DNA from 3 places in the Stappia sp. P2PMeth1 genome. Region 2 is predicted to be linked to each of the others. Evidence: riboswitches for the same ligand, from Rfam matches in the RefSeq annotation. Region 2 holds a riboswitch; each other region holds the start of a gene.
The links. A riboswitch is a leader RNA that binds a small molecule or an ion and turns the genes downstream of it on or off. The one in region 2 is predicted to bind cobalamin.

Region 1 (2,255 bases), on a different contig from region 2:
CAGGACAGGCCGACGCCGGTGTAGAACTCCTTCGTCGCGTTGTAGCCGGGCGTGTCGATGACGAGGCCCTCCGTCGGCGTCGGCGGCCAGGCGGAATCCTGGTCGTCCGTGTCCGACTTGCGGTCGACATAGCGGGCGCTGAGATCGAGGCTCAGCGCGTCGGTGATGTCCCAGTTGAAGCGGCCGTTCAGCGTGGCGTTGCGGTCGCCGTCCTTCTCGGAGCCGAATTGCGAGATGTTGAAGCCCTCGTTCTGGCGCCAGGCGCCGGAGACCGCGATGTCGTATCTCTCGCCGCCGCCGCGCACGCCGACATGGCCGGCCACCGTCTTGTCGGTGCCGGTTTCCGCCCGGCCGGTGATCTTCAGGTCGTTGCGGATGCCGCCCTTGGTGGTGATGGCGATGACGCCGGAGCTGGCATTGGAGCCGTAGATGGCGCTTTGCGGGCCGCGCAGCACCTCGATCCGCTCGATGTCGGCAACCTGCAATCCGCCGAAGTCGAACTCGCCGCTGGAGGTCGCCGCCACCTCGACGCCGTCGATCAGCACCAGAACGTGGTTGGCCTCCGAGCCGCGGATGCGGATCTGCGTCATGCCGCCATTGCCGCCGGTGCGCGAGACGGCGATGCCCGGCACCTTGCGCAGCGCATCGGCGACATAGCGCGTCTGCGTCGTCTCCAGCTCCTCGGCGGTGATCACCGTATGCGCCCGGCCCACCGCCTCGGCGGCGACCGGCGTGCGCCCGGCCGAGACGACGATCCGGTCGAGCTGCGTCGCCTCATCTTCAAGACCCGGCGTTTCAAAACCCTGAGCGCGGGTCTCGCCCGGCGCGGCAATCATCGCCGCCCCCATTCCGGCCCCCAGCACGGCAGCCAACGGCCCGGCGCGCAAGGCGCCCCCCAAAATGAACCTCATCCAGACACACCCCTGACGTGCGCCGGAATGCCCCTCGGCGCTCCGTCGCGATACGGCACGAGCCGGCGGACGCAGGCACGCCCCCAGCGCGACGGCGCAAGGCGGCGGCCTGCGGGCGCAGGCGGTTTCGGGTGTCACCTCAACGGAAAGCCGCGCCTCGACACACCCCGCGTCGAAGATCGGGTGACCGACAGGGGCAGGTCTCCTGGCTCACGGGTCATCGCGGACATTCACCTTCCCAACCCTGCCTTTGCCGGCGGGGTCAGTGGCCTTCGAACGTCCACTCTCCGTTCACAGTTGCGGGGGCAGCCACGGTTTCGGTCCCTGTTGGGTACGCCTCACCGTGTTCCCTTTTCATCCGGACATGTCCGGAACCTCTGTCGGCGTCAAAGAGAGCGGTTTCGCGCGCCCGAGTCAATCGTCTGTCGCCGTCCCCTTCGCCGCTGCAACCGGACGCTGCGTCAGGTGATCTCCGGGCGCGGCGGGGCGGGAGGCGTGCTCCCTCCAGTGGGCGAATCCGTTCCCGCCGTCGCCGGGTCGCAAAAGCCACCACTTGACTTTCGCCGGCCAAGCACCGACCTTCGGGGCATGAACACGACCGCACCGCGCCAGATTTGCGTTTTCAGGGTGTGCCCCATCGCGGGACACTGACCCCCGGCTAGGTCGCGTCGCGCCCCGGCCGCGGGGCATAGGCCGGCTCGTCCCCTCGCGGGCACACAGCAGGCCATAACGGCGGCGAACACTTCCCCTCACGAGATCCAGACCGCCCGACGCGCGCCTTTGTGCGTCGGCGGCCTTACAACATTGCAAGGACGCCGAGAATGGCTCCAGATACCCGCAAGCGGCGCAAGCCCGCCATCACCGTGACCCGCTCCGACCACGAGCGGCTGTCCGGGCTTGCCGAGTCCATTTCCACCCGCAATCCCGCTGTCGCCGAGCAGTTGGCGAGCGAGCTCGACCGGGCCCGCATCGTCGACGACCGGCGCATTGCCGCCGACGTCGTGCGCATGGGATCGCGGCTGCGCTTCACCACCGATGCCGGCGAGGACCGCTCCGTGACGCTGGTCTTCCCGGGCGAGGCCAATATCGCCGAGGGCAAGATTTCCGTCCTCACCCCGATCGGCGCCGCCTTGGTCGGCCTGTCCGCCGGCCAGTCCATCGACTGGACGGCTCTCGACGGGCGCACCCACCGGCTGACCGTGGAGAGCGTCGAGCCCCCCGCCGTGGCCGAGGCCGAGGCGCGGCCGGCATGAGCGCCACCGCGTCGACGAAAGAGCCGAAGCCACGCGACCGGCTGGCGATTTTCGGAGGCTGTCTCATCGCAGGATCCTAACCCCTGCGCTG
Region 2 (2,255 bases):
CAATTCGCCGCGCGCCAGCGGATCGAGATGGTTGGTCGGCTCGTCCAGCACCAGCAGGCGCGGGCGCTGGCAGACGGCGCGGGCGATCTTCGCCCGCTGGCGTTCGCCGCCGGAAATCTCGCCCATCCGCCGGCCGGAAAGCCGCGTCAGGTCGGCGAGCGCCAGCGCCTCGTCGGTCGCGCGGGCGCCGGCCTCGCGCCCGCCGGCGCGGTGATGCGGCAGGTGGCCGAGCGAGACATATTGCGAGACGGTCAGCCGGTCGCAGCTTTCCTCGCTCTGGCCGACATAGGCGATGACGCGGGCGCGCTCGGTGATCGGCACGTCGCGATACGGCCGGCCGCCGAGCCGCATCTCGCCGCCGGTCGGCTCGCTCAGCCCGGCGATCAGCCGGATCAAGGTCGACTTGCCGGCGCCGTTCGGCCCGGCAAGGACGAGGATCTCGCCGTCATGCACATGCAGCGAGAGGTCGGAGAGGAGCGCATCCGCGCCGCGCGGCCGGTAGCCGACCTTTCGCAGCTCCAGCACCACCGGGGTTCCGCTGCGATGGCTCATGCGCCGTCCCTCCGGTCCGCTGCCCCGAGGGCGGGAGCGGGGAGGGCCGGCATCCGCGCCAGCGTCTTGCCCTTCAGCCCCTCGGGCCGCTGCAGCGACGAGCACCAGCCGTCATCCAGCTCGGCATATTGCCGGGCGAAGGCGAGGAGCGTTGCCACGTCGCGCGCCGGCTCGATGTCGCCGAAGAGATAGCTCGCCTTGCCCTCGGCCTGATAGGCGACCGTGCAGGGGTGCGAGCAGCCGGCCATGCAGGCCGCGCCCGCCACCTCGAACGGCGCGGCGCTGTCCCCGGCAAGCGCGGCGCTCAAGGTCTCGATCAGGTGAAGGCCCGGCTGCTCGCGCGTTTGCGGATCGCGGCAGGTGGTGCACACGGTGATGCGGTGCCGGCGCGGCAGGCTGCGGGTAAGGGCCGCCGATGGGCCGAAGAGGGATTCGTTGCGTGTCATGGCTACCTTCCCGGAACACCCCGTCCGGTTGTCGTTGCGGGAGATGGCAGGTCTCCTGGCTCGCGGGTCCGGCCCGGCCGCGCCTTCCCGCCCGGCTTTCGGGCAGTGGCATCGTGCGGCAGGGCCTGGGCCATTCGTCCCGTTGAAGGACGTCGGCCCCGGCCGCTTACAGTTGCGGGGGCAGCCACGGTCTTGGCCCCTGATGGGTACGCCGCACCGTGTTCCCTTTTCATGCCTCCGGCGCTTCGGCCTTCGGCAACCATCGCCGCCAAACTGGCAGATGACGGGCACCGCATCAAGACCAATCGCCGAAGGCCGACCGCAGCGCCGGTTTAGGTCAGGACCGGTTCAGGCCGCCGCGCTGCCCCAGGCGGGGAACGGGTCGTCGAGCCCGGTCCACTCTTCCGGGTGGAAGCCGTCCGCCCCGACCAACGCCGCGTCGAGTTCCGTGCGGATCGCCGCTTCATCCATGCCGCTCGTGCCGATGAAGACGATCTCCTGCCGCCGGTCGCCCCACACCGGATGCATGTAGGGCTCCATCGCCCGCCGCCAGTCCGGCGAATCCGGCCAGTGCTTGCGCGGCACCGCCGACCACCACAGCCCGCGCTTTTCGGTGGTGACGAAGGCGCCCGCCTGGCTGATCTCGCCGACGAAATGCGGCCGGGTCGCCAGCCAGAAGAAGCCCTTGGCGCGGATCACCCCCGGCCAGCTCTTCTGCACGAAGCGGTTCAGCGCGCGCGGCGCGAAGGGCTGGCGTGCCCGGTAGACGAAGGAGCGGATGCCGTATTCCTCCGTTTCCGGCACATGGTCGGCGAACCCGTTCAGCTCCTTGAACCACAGCGGATGCTCATGCGCCTTGTCGAAGTCGAAGCGGCCGGTGCCGAGCACGTCGCGCAAGGGAACGGCGGAGCGGTCGGTCTCCATCACCACCGCGTCCGGGTTCAGTCCGCGCACGATCTGGCGCGCGGCGGCAAGGTCCTGCGGGCGGGCATCGCTCACCTTGTTGAGGATGATCGTGTCGGCGAACTCGATCTGGTCGACGAGCAGGTCGACCAGGGTGCGCTCGTCGTCCTCGCCGAGCGATTCGCCGCGATCGGTGAGGAAGTCGGTGGAGCCGTAGTCCTTCAGCAGGCTCGCCGCATCCACCACCGTCACCATCGAATCGAGCCGCGCCACGTCGCTCAGGCTCTCGCCATGCTCGTCGCGGAACTCGAAGGTCGAGGCGACCGGCAGCGGCTCGGCAATGCCGGTGGATTC
Region 3 (2,255 bases), on a different contig from region 2:
AAACGGCACAGTTATGAATTCACGACCTAGAGCCCATTCGGCCGCAGGAAACCCGATATCGCCAGGCGGCGCATGTTTTCGGGAAGACTGGAGGATTTTTGGGAAGATAAGGAGGAAGTGGCTCCCCGGGCCGGATTCGAACCAGCGACCAAGCGGTTAACAGCCGCTTGCTCTACCACTGAGCTACCGGGGATCACGAAACACGCGGGGCATCCGCACCGCGTCGATGGCAGGCGTATAGCAAACTGCGCCGCCGCTTGCCAAGCCCTTTGTCGCAAAACTTTTCCACAGTCGGGGAGTGGGGAGGGGCGGGGAGCGTGCACCGGCAAGCTGCACCGGCAAGAGCCGCGGGCATCCGGCCGCATCCGCTGTGAGTGGAGCGGGCGCCGCTGCGGAAGCTTCCCGGAGCCGTCCACGTCTCGCTGCTGGACGCCGGCCCCTTCGGCAGGCTATGAGTCGTGATCTTCCGGTCCTTTCTGACGGACGAAGTCCGGTGAAAGGGGAAAGTCGGAATACGGTGGGGGAGGACCCAAGTCGGGCTCCCGAATCCGTAGCTGCCCCCGCAACTGTGAGCGGCGAGCCTTCCTGCATGAACCACTGGGCCTTTCGGTCCGGGAAGGGCAGGGCAAGGCCGCGACCCGCGAGCCAGGAGACGAGCCGGATCACCCGAGCCCCCGCCAAGGGGCCCGGCCCGAAACGTCACGCGCCGTCGGGTGGACGGCAGGAGGCCAGAATGTTCCCGTTGAAGGGCGCCCGCCGCTTCAGCCCTCCCGGCATATCCCGCTGCCGGACGGCTTGCGCGTGAGCGGCGCATCCGATTCTCCAACCGCCCCGGCTCCTGTCGCGGCCCGCACCGTGCTGGTGACGGGCGGCGCGCGCTCGGGCAAGAGCCTTTATGCCGAGGGGCTGGTGCTCGCCTCGGCGCGCGAGCGCGTCTATGTCGCCACCTGCACGCCCCATGACGAGGAGATGCGCCAGCGCATCGACCGCCACCGCGACCAGCGGGGCGAGGGCTGGCGGACCATCGAGGAGCCGCGCGACCTTGCCGGCGTCCTCGCTGCCGAGAGCACGGCGCAGCGCGCCATCCTCGTCGATTGCCTGACCCTGTGGCTCAGCAACCTGATTTTCGCTGAAGCCGATCCGGAAGCGGAGACGGCCCGGCTCGCCGGGGCGCTGCGCGCCGCGCCCGGCCCCATCGTTCTCGTCACCAACGAGGTCGGCTCGGGCATCGTGCCCGACAATGCGCTCGCCCGCCGCTTTCGCGACGAGCAGGGTCGCCTCAATCGCCGCATCGCGGAACTCGCCGATGTAGCGGTGCTTGTCGCCGCCGGCCTGCCGCTCGTTCTCAAGCCATCCCACCTCCAGCCGGAGATCCGCCTATGACCGCATCCACGCCCCGCACCGCCGGCAAGATCCCGGCCACCATCGTCACCGGCTTCCTCGGCGCCGGCAAGACGACGCTGCTCGCCAACCTGCTGCGCGAGGCAAAGGGCAAGCGCATCGGCCTCATCGTCAACGAGTTCGGCGACATGGGCTTCGATGGCTCGCTGGTCGACGGCTGCGCCGATCCGGACTGCGCCGCCGAAGAGGTGGTGGAGCTGACCAATGGCTGCATTTGCTGCACCGTCGCCGACGATTTCCTCCCCACGATGGAAATGCTGATCGCCCGCGACGAGGCGCCGGACCACATCGTCATCGAGACCTCGGGCCTTGCCCTGCCGCAGCCGCTGGTGCGCGCCTTCTCCTGGCCGAGCGTCAAGACCCGCGTGACGGTGGACGCGGTGGTGACGGTGGTGGATGCCGCAGCCGTCGCGGAAGGGCGGGTGACCGGCGACGAGGCGGCGCTGGCCGCGCAGCGCGCCGCCGACGAGGCGCTGGACCACGACAGCCCGGTGGAGGAACTGTTCGAGGACCAGCTCGTCTGCGCTGACCTCGTCGTGCTGAACAAGGCCGATCTCGTCGATGCGGCGACGCTGGAGCGGGTGCGGGCCGAGGTCGCCGGCCGCGTCCGCGCGGCGGTGGAGATCGTGGCGGCGGAAAAGGGCAGGCTCGCCGCCGACGTGCTGCTCGGCCGGATGAGCGCTTCGGAAGACGACATGCACGGGCGCGAGAGCCATCACGAGCATCATCACCACGACGACCACGACCACGACCACGATCACGACGATCATGATCATGACCATGACGATCATGATCACCACCATCACCATCATCACGACCACGACGACTTCGTCAGCCATGTGGTCGAGCTCGCC

Region 1: another riboswitch for cobalamin. It lies ahead of P2PM1_RS19965 (TonB-dependent siderophore receptor); the one in region 2 lies ahead of P2PM1_RS09715 (DUF1636 domain-containing protein).
Region 3: another riboswitch for cobalamin. It lies ahead of cobU (bifunctional adenosylcobinamide kinase/adenosylcobinamide-phosphate guanylyltransferase); the one in region 2 lies ahead of P2PM1_RS09715 (DUF1636 domain-containing protein).

Annotation. Positions count from the first base shown of each region.
Region 1 is NZ_FYAW01000035.1:10,628-12,882, reverse strand. Features, by position in the region: gene P2PM1_RS19965 (TonB-dependent siderophore receptor) at 1-911, opposite strand, end outside; cobalamin riboswitch at 1,089-1,305, opposite strand; gene rnk (nucleoside diphosphate kinase regulator) at 1,733-2,164, shown strand.
Region 2 is NZ_FYAW01000017.1:164,168-166,422, forward strand. Features, by position in the region: gene P2PM1_RS09710 (ABC transporter ATP-binding protein) at 1-552, opposite strand, end outside; gene P2PM1_RS09715 (DUF1636 domain-containing protein) at 549-998, opposite strand; cobalamin riboswitch at 1,026-1,277, opposite strand; gene P2PM1_RS09720 (GTP-binding protein) at 1,347-2,255, opposite strand, start outside.
Region 3 is NZ_FYAW01000040.1:24,534-26,788, reverse strand. Features, by position in the region: tRNA gene P2PM1_RS21735 (tRNA-Asn) at 119-193, opposite strand; cobalamin riboswitch at 451-677, shown strand; gene cobU (bifunctional adenosylcobinamide kinase/adenosylcobinamide-phosphate guanylyltransferase) at 802-1,383, shown strand; gene cobW (cobalamin biosynthesis protein CobW) at 1,380-2,255, shown strand, end outside.